One region of the Halomonas sp. HAL1 genome, then DNA from elsewhere that is predicted to be linked to it. Evidence: predicted binding sites of a transcription regulator. Region 1 holds the regulator's gene; each other region holds the start of a gene.
The links. The regulator sigma-54, encoded in region 1, starts transcription at its own class of promoters, with help from an activator protein. The targets are predictions, from matches to a motif close to TGGCACNNNNNTTGCTNT.
Positions count from the first base shown of each region.

Region 2: Q3Y66_RS18505 (urease accessory protein UreD) is a predicted target of sigma-54. The motif match lies at 1,903-1,920, and genes of this name have one in related genera.
Region 3: Q3Y66_RS06350 (sugar phosphorylase) is a predicted target of sigma-54. The motif match lies at 2,001-2,018, and genes of this name have one in related genera.
Region 4: Q3Y66_RS17085 (NCS1 family nucleobase:cation symporter-1) is a predicted target of sigma-54. The motif match lies at 2,092-2,109, and genes of this name have one in related genera.

Region 1 covers NZ_CP130610.1:1,555,234-1,559,406, reverse strand. Annotated here, with positions in the region: gene lptC (LPS export ABC transporter periplasmic protein LptC) at 1-317, shown strand, start outside; gene lptA (lipopolysaccharide transport periplasmic protein LptA) at 329-838, shown strand; gene lptB (LPS export ABC transporter ATP-binding protein) at 850-1,599, shown strand; gene Q3Y66_RS07315 (RNA polymerase factor sigma-54) at 1,723-3,138, shown strand; gene raiA (ribosome-associated translation inhibitor RaiA) at 3,237-3,545, shown strand; gene Q3Y66_RS07305 (PTS sugar transporter subunit IIA) at 3,550-4,020, shown strand; gene rapZ (RNase adapter RapZ) at 4,110-4,173, shown strand, end outside.
Region 2 covers NZ_CP130610.1:3,989,193-3,993,365, forward strand. Annotated here, with positions in the region: gene ureC (urease subunit alpha) at 1-257, opposite strand, end outside; gene Q3Y66_RS18495 (urease subunit beta) at 254-622, opposite strand; gene Q3Y66_RS18500 (urease subunit gamma) at 648-950, opposite strand; gene Q3Y66_RS18505 (urease accessory protein UreD) at 978-1,862, opposite strand; gene Q3Y66_RS18510 (DUF1272 domain-containing protein) at 2,170-2,397, shown strand; gene Q3Y66_RS18515 (hypothetical protein) at 2,411-2,749, shown strand; gene urtE (urea ABC transporter ATP-binding subunit UrtE) at 2,827-3,534, opposite strand; gene urtD (urea ABC transporter ATP-binding protein UrtD) at 3,534-4,173, opposite strand, start outside.
Region 3 covers NZ_CP130610.1:1,332,784-1,336,956, reverse strand. Annotated here, with positions in the region: gene ribBA (bifunctional 3,4-dihydroxy-2-butanone-4-phosphate synthase/GTP cyclohydrolase II) at 1-62, opposite strand, end outside; gene ribD (bifunctional diaminohydroxyphosphoribosylaminopyrimidine deaminase/5-amino-6-(5-phosphoribosylamino)uracil reductase RibD) at 173-1,339, opposite strand; gene nrdR (transcriptional regulator NrdR) at 1,336-1,839, opposite strand; gene Q3Y66_RS06350 (sugar phosphorylase) at 2,051-3,817, shown strand; gene Q3Y66_RS06345 (TlpA family protein disulfide reductase) at 3,937-4,173, shown strand, end outside.
Region 4 covers NZ_CP130610.1:3,667,427-3,671,599, forward strand. Annotated here, with positions in the region: gene Q3Y66_RS17080 (LysR family transcriptional regulator) at 1-380, shown strand, start outside; gene Q3Y66_RS17085 (NCS1 family nucleobase:cation symporter-1) at 439-1,956, opposite strand; gene Q3Y66_RS17090 (nitrilase-related carbon-nitrogen hydrolase) at 2,565-3,431, shown strand; gene hydA (dihydropyrimidinase) at 3,463-4,173, shown strand, end outside.

The DNA of each region.
Region 1 (4,173 bases):
CTCAAGCGGTACTGTATGATAGTGAGAATCGTCAGTGGCTGGCTAGCGCCGAAGTAGGCACGCTCAACACTGTTACACAGGCCCTGCTGATGTCTGGCTCGGCCAGACTGATCGCCCCGGATGAAGGCTGGCAGCTTGATACCGAGCTATTGCATTATGATGGCCTTAATCAACATGCTTGGAGTGAAACACCGGTATTACTGCAGCAACCACCCCAGCAAATGAGCGCTTCACGTATGGACGCGTGGCTTAACACCAGCCAGGTCCGCCTAAATGATAATGTGCGCGGCACACACCCCCCGGCCACGCAACCTTAAGAGGAGCCGCCATGAAAGCCATTATTTATACAGCCCTTTTCTCCACCACTCTTTTTGCCCTCACGATGCCGTTATCGGCAATGGCCCAAACGTCACAACAAGCCCCTGTAGAAGTAGAAGCCGACCGCTTAGATCTGGACCAGCGGGCGGGCACCGCCGTTTACACCGGGGATGTAGATATTCGCCAAGGCGAAATGCAGTTGCGAGGCGAACGGGTAGAGATCGAACGCAACGAGGCTGGCGAACTATCGAAAGCGACATCCACCGGCGAACGCGCCTACCTGCGTCATCAAGTTGAAGGCCAAGATGGCCCCACTGAAGGCTGGGCGCGACGGATTATTTATCACGTCGCTGAGCGCCGCGTAGAGCTGATTGACCAAGCCGAGCTGATCCAGCTCGAGGATACGTTCACCGGCGGGCGCCTTGAGTATTTTATTGACCGTGAAGTGATTCAAGCACGCTCTGACGTTGACGGCAGCGAGCCCCAGCGCATACGTATGACCCTTCAGCCTGAACAATAGGGAGCCAAGCCTTGGCAACTACAGACACTGCGCCAATCAAAACCCTATATGCCCATCACTTGGCCAAAAGCTATAAGCGACGTCGAGTCGTTAAAGACATCAATTTAGAGATCTCCCAAGGCAGCATCGTGGGCTTACTGGGCCCTAACGGCGCGGGCAAAACCACCTCGTTTTATATGATTGTGGGGCTGGTGAAATCCGATGCTGGCAAAGTGGGTATCGACGATGTAGATCTAACCCGCGCCCCAATGCATGAACGCGCTGCGGCGGGTATCGGCTACCTTCCGCAAGAAGCGTCTATTTTTCGTAAATTATCGGTTGCCGATAATATTATGGCGATACTCGAAACACGCAAAGAACTCAGCCGTAGCGACCGCGAGCAGCGCCTGGAAGCGCTACTTGAAGATTTTCACATTACCCATATTCGCGACAACCTGGGCATGAGCCTTTCAGGCGGTGAACGCAGGCGTGTGGAGATTGCTCGCTCACTGGCGACAGAACCCGCATTCATTCTGCTGGACGAGCCCTTTGCTGGCGTAGACCCCATTTCGGTGGGCGAGATCAAAACCATTATTCGGGCATTAAAGCAGCGCCACATCGGCGTACTGATTACCGACCACAACGTTCGCGAAACCCTGGATATTTGTGATATCGCCTACATCGTGGGCGATGGTCAAATCATCGCCAGCGGCTCTCCAGCCTCGATACTCACTAACCAGAAAGTGAGGGAGGTTTATTTAGGCGCTGATTTCCGCCTCTAGCTTATTTTTCACTTCTAATTAGCGCTCTACAACAACTTTACTACCAATGGCATGCTTATTGCACTTGCACCTGAGACCTACTCGCACTAGGGTGGAGCATTCTGATTAACGAGTGGTTCTCAGATGGTCATGAAAGCTTCTCTTCAACTGCGCATGGGCACACAGCTGACCATGACACCTCAGCTGCAGCAGGCCATTGCCCTGTTACAGCTATCAACGCTGGACTTACGTCAAGAAATTCAGCAGGCCCTAGATGCCAACCCCATGCTGGAACAAGAGGATGAATTTGGCGAACAGGCTGTCAGCGAGCCCAAAGAGGAAGAGTGGTCAGAGAGCATTCCCACCGAGCTCTCGGTAGATAGTGACTGGTCTGATACCTACCAAGATATGGGCAGTCACGGTGGCACCAGCAGCGAAGGACCTGATTTTGAGCGCCAAGCGGCTGGCCAGAGTCTTCATGGGCACTTGCTGTGGCAGCTAGCCATGACTGATTTTGGCGCGCGAGAGCAACTTGTCGCAGAAAGTCTTATCGACGCGTTAGATGCTAATGGCTATTTAACTCAGCCGCTCAACGACATACGTGAAGGGCTTCGCGCTCAAGGTATCGACGGGCTTAGCCAGCGCGAAGTAGAAACCATTCTGCTTAAGCTTCAGCAATTTGAGCCAACAGGAATATTCGCCCGCGACCTGCGGGAGTGCCTGATGCTGCAGCTGGCCACTCTTCCCGATGATACGCCGTTGCTGGTTCCTGCCCGCCGCTTAGTACGGCAGTTTCTGGAAGCGCTCGGCAAAGATGACATGCGCTTACTAAAACGCCGCCTGGGACTCGATGATAACCAGCTGGCTGATGTCATTCTCCTCATTCGTAGCCTTGATCCACGCCCGGGCAGCGCCTATGGCGATACCGATGATAGTTATGTAACGCCCGACCTGGTCGTACGCCATGACCACGAAGGCTGGCACTTAGAGCTCAATCCTGAGGCATTGCCAAGGCTGCGCATTCAGCCCGACTACGCAAGCTTAATAAAGCGTGCGGATAAAAGTCAGGACAATCAGTTTTTAAAAGAACACTTGCAGGAAGCACGCTGGCTGATCAAGAGCCTCTCTAGCCGCAACGATACGCTACTGCGCGTTGGACGCGAGATTATCACCCGGCAAATTGGCTTTTTAGAACACGGCGAAGAAGCCATGAAGCCGCTCATATTGGCCGATATCGCCGAGGCCGTGGAAATGCACGAATCGACTATTTCCCGGGTAACCACTCAGAAATTTATTCATACGCCTCGCGGCGTATTTGAACTCAAATACTTTTTCTCAAGCCAAGTCAGCGGCCAGGATGGAGACAGCCATTCAAGCACCGCTATCCGCGCTCGGCTTAAGAAATTGGTTCAAGAGGAGCCGCCAGGCAAGCCGCTTTCTGATAGCCGCTTAGTCACGCTATTAGGAGAGGGGGGAATTCAAGTAGCGCGTCGAACGGTGGCTAAATACCGTGAAGCCATGGGCATTCCCTCCTCTAGCGAGCGACGTCGTTTGCGCTAGCACAAATCAACGTTTTAGGGAAACTCTCGACAAGGGCTTTGCAACGCGGCAAAAAGGGTTACAATCGAAGTACAGTCCGATGGATAAGGAGTACGTCAATGCAAGTTAATATCACTGGTCATCACGTAGAACTGACTGACGCCTTGCGTGACTATGTCAACGAAAAGCTTGAACGTGTAGAGCGCCATTACGACAACATAACCACGGTGCAAGTCACCTTATCTGTGGAGAAAGAGCGCCAGCAGGCCGCCTGTACACTGCACGCAGCAGGTGCTGATTTACATGCGGAAGCCCTAGACAGTGATATGTACGCCGCTATTGACGCATTAGCGGACAAAATTGATCGGCAACTCGTTAAACATAAGGAAAAAGCACAAGCTCGCGCCCAAGGCGCAGGCGTGCGTTAATTCAATGACGTTGGAAACCATACTCCCCCCGGAACGGGTTCTCTTTGACGTACCCGGGGGCAGCAAAAAAAGGGTGCTGGAATTTTTCAGCACCTTTATTGCCCAAAATATCCCCAGTCTGGACAGCCAAGAAGTGTTTAGCCGTTTAATTGGCCGTGAGCGCTTAGGCAGTACCGGGATTGGTAACGGCGTGGCTATTCCCCATGCGCGTAGTCCTCACTGCTCGGCCCCGATTGCTGGTTTTTTAAAACTCGCAGAAGCGATTGATTTTGATGCTATCGACGGCGACCCGGTGGATCTGGTGTTTGTATTGCTAGTTCCAGAAGAGGCTGATGACACACATCTCTCTCTGCTCGGCCAGGTAGCTACCATCATGAACGATGCGGATACGCGTCAGAAACTGCGTAAAGCAGGCAGCCAGCGCGAACTACTTGAGTTGCTTACCGCTAAAATTCGTGAGCAAACAACCTCCTGAAAGCCTAAACCTGCCAAGCGGTACTCAACGGCAGGTTGTTTTGCGCTCGCCACCCTTAACGCAGCTTGATCAAAGCAAAGAGAGACTCTATGCAACTTGTGATCATTAGCGGCCGCTCTGGGTCAGGTAAATCTATCGCCTTACAAGCGCTTG
Region 2 (4,173 bases), 1.8 Mb from region 1:
TTGACGATGCCCCACCAATCCAGAATCAGCGCGTTGGTGATGACGGTATCCATGACCGTGTCGTCAGCGCGCTGGCTTTGGCCCATGCCGTCGCGGATGACTTTACCACCGCCGAACTTCACTTCATCGCCGTAGTGGGTGGCGTCTTTCTCGACTTCGATCCACAGCTCGGTATCGCCCAGACGAACGCGGTCGCCCACCGTGGGGCCGTACATATCGGCGTAGGCTTGCCGACTGATCTTGTTGGTCGGCTTCATGACTGACCTCCAGCTTCGCCTGGTTTCTGTGCTTTTCGCGCGGCATCGGGCGCGGTAGAGAGTAGCGCGCCCATGACATCGCCACGGAAGCCGTAAATTTCACGCTTACCGACAAATGGAATCAGCGTGACTTCACGGGTTTGGCCGGGCTCAAAGCGAATAGCGGTGCCAGCGGCTACGTCCAGGCGAAAGCCACGGGTTTTAGTACGATCAAACACCAGCGCGGGATTGGCTTCCGCAAAGTGGTAGTGGGAGCCAATCTGAATGGGGCGGTCGCCGGTATTGGCCACTTCGACACTAATCCGCTCGCGGCCCACGCACAGTTCGATGTCACCCTCTTTTAACTTGTACTCACCGGGAATCATCAGGCGCTCTCCTGGTTGCTGAAAACTAGTTGATAGGTGTGTGGACAGTAACCAGCTTGGTGCCGTCGGGGAAAGTGGCCTCCACCTGCACTTCGTCGACCATCTCGGCGACGCCGTCCATCACATCCTCACGGCTGAGTATCTCGCGGCCATAGCTCATTAAATCGGCCACGCTGCGGCCATCCCGGGCGCCTTCCATAATTTCAAAGCTGATCAGCGCTACCGCTTCGGGGTAATTAAGCTTTAAACCACGTGCTTTGCGGCGCTCCGCCAGTTGGGCGGCTGAGAACAGCAGCAGCTTGTCTTTATCTCTCGGGGTTAATTCCATGGGGCGTTTCTCCAGCAATCTATTCGATTAGGTTAACCAAATACGCGGTGTGTGGGCGTCTCGCTCAATCCACAGGGGGCGCAAAAGTTGCCAAGCCTGCTCGCATAATGCCCAGGCTTCATTACGCGAGTTACCCAAGTAGCGTAATAGCAGCACGCCATGACGAACGGTCACCGCCCAACGTGCGTTATCCGGTAGCGCTTCACGCAACGCTTCAATCGCCGCAGGTGCATCTTCAATGCCTACCGCCCAGAGCGTGGCCTGCACCGTGGCGCCACCCTGCCCCCAGCGCCCAGCAAAGCGTGGGTGTAGTGGGTCTAACGGTTGGCGCTCTAACCACAGCGGCTTGCCGTCCAGGGTTAAACGGAAGTGTTGCTCAATGCGGCCTGAAACGTAAGGTAAATCGCTAGCGGGGCGGCCTAGCGCCATCACTTCCCAGCCCAGGCAGCGGGCGCTGCCATGCAGCTCGATATGGGTGCGCTGCTCGCCTTTCGAGCCATCGAAGGCGATGGTCTCCTGGGGCAGCCACTCCAAAGTGGCGCCATCTTCAACGCTTAACCGGGTGTGCTGGGCCCAAGCCACGCCCTGGCTGTCGGCTTTATAGAGTTTATTGGCGGCAGGCGTTGTGAGTAGCGCATGGGCACCACGCTCGACATGAGCGCTAATGGTAAGCGCGTCGCCGCTCACCAGCCCGCCCGGTGGGTGAAGCACGTACACATGGCACGCCTCACTCCGGCCTTCTGGGTAGAAGGGCCGTTGCACCCGCAGCGGGCCTTGGTGGCGCGCCTGTACCATGCGGGTAACGCCGTCGCGATGAGCAAAACGTAAGTCCAACGAAGCCGCCCAGTGGCGGCCTTGATCAAAGCGGTGGCCAGAGGCAAGGGGAGATTTTGCGATATCGCATAGCATCATAATTAGCTATCGCTTCCTTTCAGTAAGCCGTTAGCTAAGCAGTGCAATTAATGCGCCAAAATGGTGAAAAACTATTTTCAATTTCTAAAACAATGAGTTAAACAATGCCTCTCTACACCTAAAACTTTCAATGCACCACAAAAGATCAAAAAAATTACAAGTTGCACCAAACAAGAACGCGCAGTCGCTGCTTATCCTGCCAACTAGGCTGCATCAGCAAGTAAATATATCGATTAAAAGGGAGCTAACACGGCTAGACAACCGCTTAGCATGGCGCTTATATAAGCTTTTATTCAGGAGCCTAATCATGCTTCAACTTCGCCCTAACTGTGAATGCTGCGATAAGGATTTACCCCCTGATGCAGCGGCGGTCATTTGCTCCTTTGAATGCACATTTTGCCCTGAGTGCGCCAACGGCGTGCTGGCTGGGTCATGCCCCAATTGTGGCGGCCATTTTTCGCCGCGACCCGTTAGGCCCAGCCACTTGCTGGATAAGTACCCTGCTTCATCAGAGCGCATTGTAAAGGCCCCTTAAAAGAGCATAACGAATGAAACGATCTGCTGTTCTTTCCGCCGGACTTCTACTCAGCCTAGTGAGCAGCCACGGTGCCGCGCAGTCATTGCCAAAAGGCGCAATCCAGGCAGGCTCACTCTCTAATCAGCAGCTCATACAGGATGCTATGCCCGCCGTGGCAGCAAAAGTGGCAACCCTTGGCTGTAGCGCTCCCGAGTCATTCCAGCCTTACGTGATCTCTATGCCGCAGGGGAGTGAAGGGTCCAGGTATTGGAGTGAGGTGTGGGTTGTTGAGGGGTGCGGTTCTGAATTCCCTGTGGAAATTCGTTTTAGTGAGGCGGGCCTTGGGGCCGCCAATTACGTGATTGAGTAAACTTTCTTGGCCGCGTTAAGCGACGGCACCCTGGCCGCCGCTAAACGTGGTATTGGGCACAAACCCACGACCGTGCCCTATACCGTCAGATGCTGCTTGATCAGCTCATTGGAAAGTTCACTGATCTCGCCTTTGGCTACCGGGCGGCCGCGATCCATGATCACAAAGCAGTCGGCGTACTTGCGGGCAAAAGGTAGTTTTTGCTCCACCAGTAGCACCGTGAGACCATCCTCGTTGATCAACTGACGAATCACCTGGCCGATCTGGGCGACGATATTGGGCTGAATGCCCTCCCCCGGTTCGTCCAGAATCAGCAGTTTGGGTTCGATGACCAGCGCACGGCCAATGGCCAACTGCTGCTGTTGACCACCGGATAGATCACCGCCACGGCGGTTTTTCATCTCCTTGAGCACGGGGAACAGCTCGTAGACCCGCTCGGGAATCTTTTTCAGCCCGTCGCTGCGGGCGGCAAGGCCGGTGCGCAAATTCTCCTCTACAGTCAGCAGCGGAAATATCTGCCGTCCTTGGGGCACATAGCCAATCCCCAACCGTGAGCGCGCTTCAATGGCTTTTTTAGTCAGCTCGATCTCGTCTGCCTCGGCGGTGTAGCGCAGCTCGCCACTTTTGACGGCCACCTCGCCCATCACGGCTTTCAGCAGTGTCGTTTTACCCACGCCGTTTCGGCCCATCACACAGGTGCACTGGCCTGTGGGCACGTCCAAATCCAGATCCCACAGGGTGTGGCTTTCGCCGTAGAACTGGTTGAGCTTTTCAATGGCTAGCATCAGGCGGCCTCCTCGTCATCGGCACCCAGGTAGACCTCGATTACTTTGGGGTCGTTGGAGACTTGATCCATGGTGCCTTCCGCCAGCACGCTGCCTTGGTGCAGCACGGTCACCTGGCGGGCAATCGAACGCACAAAGCCCATATCGTGTTCCACCACCACCACGGACTGCTTGCCAGCCAACCCGGTGAGCAGTTCGGCGGTGCGCTCCATCTCCTGCTCGGTCATACCCGCTACCGGCTCATCCACCAGCAGCAGGCGCGGGCGCTGCATCAGTAGCATGCCGATTTCCAGCCACTGCTTTTGGCCGTGGGAAAGAATGCCTGCGGGCTGATGGCGCAGTGCCGTCAGGCCGATGGTTTCCAGCACTTCGTCGATGCGGTCTTTGATCTCGCCGGTCATGCGGGCGGTCAGGGTGGGAAAGATCCGCTTGTCGGCGGCCATAGCCAGCTCCAGGTTTTCAAATACCGACAGCGCTTCGAATACCGTCGGCTTTTGAAACTTGCGGCCAATGCCCAGGCTGGCGATATCGGGCTCGTTCATGTGCAGCAAATTATGACGGCTACCGAACCACACACTGCCGCTATTGGGCCGGGTTTTGCCGGTGATGATATCCATCATGGTAGTTTTGCCCGCCCCG
Region 3 (4,173 bases), 220 kb from region 1:
TGGCGGATATCTTCCACCAGCTCGGCGATAGGGGCTAAGCCTCTAGAGGAGGAGTGCGCCATGGAATCTCCAAAAGTTGTCGCGTAACGTTGCCGCAAAAAAGCTGTTGCGCCAGCTTGTAACGAAAAGTCGTCACGAAATAAGGTTGTCACGTTAGCTGCGATTTCGCGCGTCAGGGTACCTTGCTATCGCCAGTTGCGCTAGTCGACTGAGGGGAAGCGATAATGCGCCAATCGCGCCCCACCGCTCGCATATCATGAATGGTTAAACGTCGCTGATCGGCCATGCGTGAGAGCCCTGGCAGCGCAAATAGCGGTCGTGCCTCTCCACCCAACAGCGTGGGGGCGACAAATAGCTGCAGCTCATCGACTAACGCCGCATCAAGCAGAGCACCCGCCAGGGTCGCGCCGGTTTCTACCAGCAGCTCATTAACCTGTTCGCTTTCGGCTAACCAATTCAGCATCAAGGCTAAATCAATGCGGCCATCACTACCGGCAGGCAACACATGCACCTCGGCGCCCGCTTTGGTTAACCGTTCGCGCTTTTGAGCCACATGGTCTGGGGTGGTCACCACCAAGGTTCGCCCCGGTTCGCTTAAACAGGCGGCCGCCAAGGGCAAGCGCAAATGGGTATCTAACACCACCCTCAGCGGTTGGCGCTGTACCACCTCATCGGCATTGGCAAGCGACAACTGCTCAGCGCGAAGAGTAAGCCGCGAGTCGTCCATAATAATCGATTCAACGCCGCTTAATATCGCACTGGAGCGCGCTCGCAGCCGCTGCACTTGCGTTCGCGCTTCGGGGCCGGTAATCCACTGAGACTCGCCTGAGCCCATGGCAGTACGGCCATCCAAACTCATGGCCATTTTCAGGCGTACAAAGGGGCGCTGCGTGGTCATTCGGGCAATAAAGCCTGGGTTCAATGCCCGCGCTTCACTTTCAAGCAGGCTTACTGCCACCTCAATACCGGCTTCCTCAAGCAAGCGAATACCCCGGCCACTAACCTGGGGGTTGGGGTCCTGCATCGCAATCACTACCCGTGCCACCTTGGCCTTTTGCAGAGCAACCGCACAGGGGCCGGTACGCCCAGTGTGCGAGCAAGGTTCAAGGGTGACGTAAGCCGTCGCGCCCTGGGCCCGTTCACCGGCCGCGTTTAAGGCATGGATTTCCGCATGCGGCTCACCGGCTCGCCGATGAAAGCCTTCCCCGACGATCTGCTCATCGCGCACAATCACACAACCGACCCGAGGATTAGGATCGGTGGTGTAAAGCCCTTTGCGCGCCAGCTTTAGCGCCTGCGCCATAAAACGGTAATCGTCTTGGCTAAACAGGGCACTCATTTTGGCGGCTCGCTAGTGTGTCTCACTGTAGAAGAGGGCTCTTGATCGGGCTCTTGGGAAAGCCGATCAATCTCAGCACGAAACTCATCCAAATCCTGAAACTTGCGGTACACCGAGGCAAAGCGGATGTAAGCCACATGGTCGAGGGTTTTAAGCGCCTGCATCACCGACTCACCAATATCACGGGCGTTGATCTCACGATCGCCTCGGGCACGAAGGGTTTGACGTATGCGCTCGACGGCCGCTTCAATGGCTTCCGCGCTGACCGGGCGCTTTTCAAGCGCACGCAGCATGCCCGCCCGGAGCTTGGCTTCATGAAAACTTTCCCGTGATCCGTCTGACTTCACCACGCGAGGCATTACTAGTTCAGCAGTTTCGTAAGTGGTAAAGCGCTCCTGACAGCTCGCACACTGGCGACGACGACGCACTTGATCGCCATCGGCTACCAACCGCGAATCGGTCACTCGAGTATCGTTTGCACCACAAAAAGGGCAATGCATAGCGGTCAACCTGTTGTCAGCTCGTGCGGGCGTGCCGCACGAGTTAGCGTGTTATAACCTGGCAATGAATATGCTATTAATGGCGTTTAAACCGGCATCAACGTCTTAAGCTAATGGATGTTAGCGTTTAAACGCGCTATCAACCTCGCATTGTAACGATTTGGCACACAAGCTGCAGCGTTTGTGGCAGATTGTTTATCAGGAGCCACCCATGTCCCCCTTTGAGCAGACCGTGCACGGCTACCTCAGCCACCTATACGGGCCGCGTGCTGGCGAAGTGCAGCGCCGCTTAAATCAACACCTTGAGCATTTTCTGTCGCTTGCACCGTTTTCGTCTGCCCCCGGCGATGCTCCTTCCAAAAACGCACCTTCATGGAGCGAAAAAGATCAGTGGGTGATTAGCTATGGTGACTCCATTATAGAAGAGGGTGTGCCGCCACTGGCAGTCCTTAGCGATTTTCTTCAAGCGCGGCTGGGTGAGCGTATCAGCGGCGTGCATGTGCTGCCCTTCTTCCCGTGGAGTAGCGACGACGGCTTCTCGGTGATCCACTACCGGGAAGTGAACAGTGAGCTTGGCGACTGGTCGCATATCCGCGAGCTCGCCGGTCATTACGACCTGATGGCCGATTTGGTGCTCAACCATGTTTCCAGGGAGTCGCTCTGGTTTGTGGATTACCTGAGCGGCAGCCTACCCGGCCGCGACTACTTCATCGAAGTTGACCCTGACACCGATGTCTCCCAGGTAGTTCGCCCCCGCAGCAACCCGTTGCTGGTACCTGTTTCAACCCGGCGCGGCACTCGTTATCTATGGGCAACCTTCTCCGAAGACCAGCTCGATCTAAACTTTGAACATCCGGATGTACTGCTGGAGTTCGTCGGTATTCTGCTCTTCTACCTGGAGCAGGGCACACGGATTATCCGCTTGGATGCGGTGGCTTTCTTATGGAAGCGGTTGGGCACCTCCTGTATTCACCTGCCGGAAACCCACACCGTGGTGCGTTTGCTTCGCGCGATTGTCGACCATGTCGCCCCAGGCACTCTGCTGATTACCGAAACCAACGTGCCGCACCAAGAGAACATCAGCTATTTCGGGCTTGAACGGCTCCCCAAGGGGCCGCCCGATGAAGCGCACATGATTTATCAATTCACGCTGCCACCGCTGCTGCTCCATACCTTAACCCGTGGCGAGGCCAGCACGCTGCAAACCTGGCTTGCCAGTCTGCCGGTTCTGCCTGACCACTGTACTTACCTGAATTTTACCGCCAGCCATGACGGTATTGGTGTGCGCCCACTGGAAGGCCTACTGCCCGATCACGAGCGCGATGCACTACTGGAGCTGATGCACAAGTTCGGCGGTTTTGTCAGCATGCGGAGCAACCCGGATGGCAGCGACACGCCCTACGAGATCAACATCACCTGGTTTGAAGCCATGCGCGGCACTCGCCGTGGCCCGGATCCATGGCAAATAGCCCGCTTCCTATGCAGCCAAGCGATCATGCTCAGCCTGCAGGGAATTCCAGCCCTCTATATCCATACGTTAACGGGCACACTCAACGATGTAGAAGGCGTTGAGCGCAGTGGTCGCCTGCGCTCGATCAATCGGCGACGCTGGCAGCGTAGCGAGCTGGACCTGCTACTGGATAGTCCTTCCACCCCTACCCACGATGTGTTTCATGCCTTAAACCGGCTGCTGGATCAGCGTCGTCAAGAGCCCTGTTTCCATCCCACTGCTGCCCAGCGGGTGTTGGAGTCGCCACCAGAATTGTTGGCGGTGGAACGTGGCCCCCTGCATGATGGCCGTCGCCTGCTGGCGCTGTATAACGTTACCGACCTGCCGCTCCCCTTAGCGAATGTGGGTGAGGCGGTAACCCAAGCGCTGAACCAACACGCATGGCACGCGCTTGACCCAAGCAACCCGTGGGAGGCCGAAGGCGCCCTTCCGCCTTATGCGGTGCGCTGGCTGGTGGCCACCGGTTAGTCGCGGCGCCTCGCTCGCCAGTTGCGACATAACGTCCCAGGGGCGACTAACATAATCCTTAAATAATCTAGTGCTGCGATGATGCCAGTCCAAGATCACATGAAGGATCGTTACTGGTTATGTTGCAACAAAGCATCGCCCTTGGCCCGATGGGCTTTAGTATTCACCAGCTATTGATCGGCCTGGCCTTTTTATTGGCACTGCTGGCTGGCGCGCTGTTGGGAAGGCGCCATCGGGTAGCCGTCAGCGATACGCTGTTTACACTGCTGCTGGTTGCCCTTGTCGGCGCGCGCCTGGTTTTTGTCCTGCGTTACTGGGGAGAATACGAGGGGCTACTTGGCCGTCTGGATATTCGA
Region 4 (4,173 bases), 2.1 Mb from region 1:
AGCCTTCCTACCTTTACTGTGCCGCAGGGCACCCGCTGTTTGCGGAAAACGATGACACGCTCAGCGTTGCAGATATCGCACGACACGCAGCTATTTCACCTCGTTATCCGCTGCCAGTTGAGGCACGCCAAGCCCATGATGCGCTCACGCTACGCGCGTCGGCATCCGATCGGGAAGGCGCTGCGTTTTTAATTCTTACCGGGCGTTTTATCGGCTTCCTTCCTGAACACGTGGCCGAACAGTGGGTCGCGGCAGGCAAAATGCGCGCCCTTCTCACGCCCAGTCAGCACTACCGTATTCCGTTTGTGCTGGTCACCCGTCATGACCGCCGCCCAAACCGAGTGGTCGATGCTTTTTTAAGTTTAATCAAAAGTAGCTAATCTAAAAGCCAGGCTTCCGTGCCGGGCTTTAAACATAGCTATTGATTACCACTACTGATTAACGCTGCTCAGTGACCTCGCTGGCCATTAACGGCACAGGCCCTGCCTGCGGAGACGATGCCACTACTTGGCTGGCAGCATAGTAAACAATCGCCCCCAGCGCCGACCCAGTGAACCACCCATAATCGTAGAACCAGTTCATCGTGCCTGTCACCAGAGAGATCAAGGTAAGTAGCACCGGCACACCAAAGGCGATAAACCCAGCCATGTTCACCGCAGGATAGGCGTGGTTATCCATATAGAGACTAGGCACATCCAAGCGCTGCTTTTTAATCAGGAAGTAATCCACCGCCATAATACCCGCTATCGGGCCGAGTAGGCTGGAGTAGCCAAGCAGCCAGTTGGAGTACATCTGTTCAAGTGATACGCCTGGAGGAATCACGCCTGCTTTTTGCAATAGATCGTAGCCCATTAGCAACACGCCCACCGCACCGGTCATCAGCACACCGCGGGTCTGATTGATCAATTTGGGCGCAATGTTTTGGAAGTCATTGGTAGGCGAAACAATATTCGACGCGGTGTTGGTAGAGATCGTGGCAATAATGATCAGCAGCATTGCCATGACCACCCAGAAGGGACTGTCGATATAGCCAATCAAACGCACCGGGTCGGCAACGGTTTGGCCCACCAGCGTTTCAGACGCCGCGGTTAACACGACACCGAGGGCAGCGAAGAAGAACATCGTCAGCGGCAGCCCGATGATCTGGCCAGCAATCTGGTCTTTCTGGCTTTTGGCAAAGCGGCTGAAGTCAGGGATATTAAGTGACAACGTGGCCCAAAACCCCACCATGGCGGTCAAGCCTGCAAAGAAATAACCATAAACGGAAGCCCCCTCAGGGCGTGATGGTGGCTGCGCCAGCAGCTCAGTCATCGACATGTTCGGCCACGCCCACACCATCAAGCCAATGCCCACCGCTAACAGCAGTGGCGCCGCCAGCGTTTCCAGCCACTTGATTGATTCCGCACCGCGGATCACCACATAAAGATTCATCGCGCCGAAAACAAAAAAGCCAATCACCTCCCCCACGCCCCCAAGCGCAGCCCAAGCGGGAATCAACTCAGACAACAGCAAGTGAATCGCCAGCCCACCGAACATGGTCTGAATACCAAACCAGCCACAGCCAACTAACGCCCGCACCAGGCAGGGCACGTTGGAGCCTAAAATGCCGAAGGATGAACGCAAAACGACAGGGAAAGGAATGCCAAATTTGGTGCCAGGAAAGGCGTTCAGCGTCAGGGGAATCAGGACAATAATATTCGCCAATAGAATGGCAAACAGCGCTTCCCCTACGCTCAAGCCAAAGTAGGCAGTTAACACCCCGCCTAACGTATAGGTAGGAACACAGATCGACATGCCGACCCACAGCGCGGCGATGTTCCATTTGCTCCAGGTACGCTCGCTGGCCTGGGTGGGTGCAATATCCTCGTTAAAGCGTGAACTACCTCGCACGTCACTGCCTACATCAAGCTCTATCAGCCCACCTCGATCCACCATCTGAGAGGTTGTTTCGGTCATCTTGTTTCTCCTCAGTATTGTGTTGTCTAGCCCAGGCTATGTCTGAAAACTAGCTGTGCTCGCTGACTTTTAAGCCAAGTCCTAATAAGACAAGCCCTAACTCACACGGCCAGTGGAGCTTCCCAGACAGAATTAAAAGCAATAAGCGTGCCTACTTATAAAACCAAAGCAATTAACTCATTGATTAAAAAGCTGCCCTCCTAGACAACAATATTATTGTTAGCTTGTTACCTTTTAAATTTACTCTCTCCAAACAAAAACCAATTAAACAAAGCTAGGTCAAAAAAAATATTTGCACCAACTTTAAACAATACGATGCTCGATATATCGTCAATTATTAAACCTATCGCATGATTTTTAAGAATAAAAAAATATACCCAAAACAGTGCACAAGCTCACCAAAAGAGTGAAAAGTGCAACGTAAAAAAATAAAAACAAACAAACTCAACGAGTTAAATGCAATTTATCTAACATCGATTAAAGACTTGCTAAAACCACTCATCCAGCGCTACTTTCAACAAAAGCTGTCTTTTACGTCAGCTTTATAAAACTCATTCTCAAGACACTACAAATATACGCTACACACCAACAATCAGAGGAAGCGTCTCATGCAAAAGATGAAAATTGGGCTGATTCAGATGGGGCTGAAAACCAGCACGGATCTTGAACCTGAGGCTATTCGCGATGCCATGAACGAGGCACACCTGCCGATGATTCAACAAGCGGCTGACCAAGGCGTGCAGGTGCTGTGCTTCCAGGAAGTCTTTAACCAACCCTATTTTTGCCCCAGCCAGGATGGCAAATGGTATGCCGCCGCCGAGCGGGTGCCAGAAGGCCCCACCTGCCAGATGATGCAAAAACTGGCTGCTGAGCACCGCATGGTCATTATTGTGCCGGTGTATGAAGAGACCGAAACCGGTGTTTATTACAACACCGCCGCGGTGTTCGATGCCGACGGCAGCTATCTGGGCAAGTATCACAAGACGCACATTCCCCAAGTGGCGGGGTTCTGGGAGAAATTCTTCTTTAAACCGGGCAACTCCAACTGGCCGGTATTCGATACCGCCTACGGCAAGATCGGCGTGTATATCTGCTACGACCGTCACTTCCCCGAAGGCTGGCGGGCACTGGCGCTCAACGGCGCCGAGGTGATCTTCAACCCTTCCGCCACCGTGGCCGGTCTTTCTCAGTATTTATGGGAGCTTGAACAGCCCGCCTCCGCTGCCGCTAACGGCTGTTTTATCGCCGCCATCAACCGCGTGGGTACCGAAGCGCCTTGGAATATCGGCGATTTTTACGGCTCCAGCTATATCGTGAATCCACGCGGCAAAATTGAAGCCCAGGCCAGCGAGACCGACGACGAGCTACTGGTACACGAGATTGACCTGGATATGGTGCGCGAGGTGCGCAACAACTGGCAGTTCTTCCGCGACCGCCGCCCCGAGACCTATACCCGTCTCACCGACGGCGAATAATTCCCTCAATCAATTATCTAAGGAGCGAACCATGAGTTTATTGATCAAGGGCGGCACCGTGGTCACCCACGCGGATACCTACCGCGCCGATGTGCTGTGTGTAGACGGTAAAATCCACGCGATTGGCACTGACTTAGAAGTACCCGAGGGCTGCGAGACGGTGGATGCCAGCAACCAGTTGGTAATGCCCGGCGGTATCGATCCCCATACCCATATGCAGATGCCGTTTATGGGCGCGGTGGCCAGCGAGGATTTCTATACCGGCACCGCCGCGGCCATGGCGGGCGGCACCACCACCATTATCGATTTCGTGATTCCCAGCCCCGGCCAGTCGCTGTTGGAAGCCTTTGAAACCTGGCAAGGCTGGGCGGAAAAAGCCGCCACCGACTTCGCTTTCCACGTGGCAATCACCTGGTGGGACGAGAGCGTCAAAGAGGAGATGGGGACGCTGGTACGCGAGCACGGGGTCAACAGTTTCAAGCACTTTATGGCCTACAAGGGCGCCATCATGGCCACCGATGATATTCTGGTGGAAAGCTTCTCGCGTTGTTTAGAGCTAGGCGCAATCCCCACCGTACACGCGGAAAACGGCGAGCTTGTGTATCACATGCAGCAGAAACTACTCGCCCAGGGCATGACCGGCCCAGAAGCGCACCCGCTTTCCCGCCCGCCCCAGGTCGAAGGCGAAGCCGCGAGCCGGGCGATTCGTATTGCCAGCACCCTGGGTGCTCCCGTTTACTTG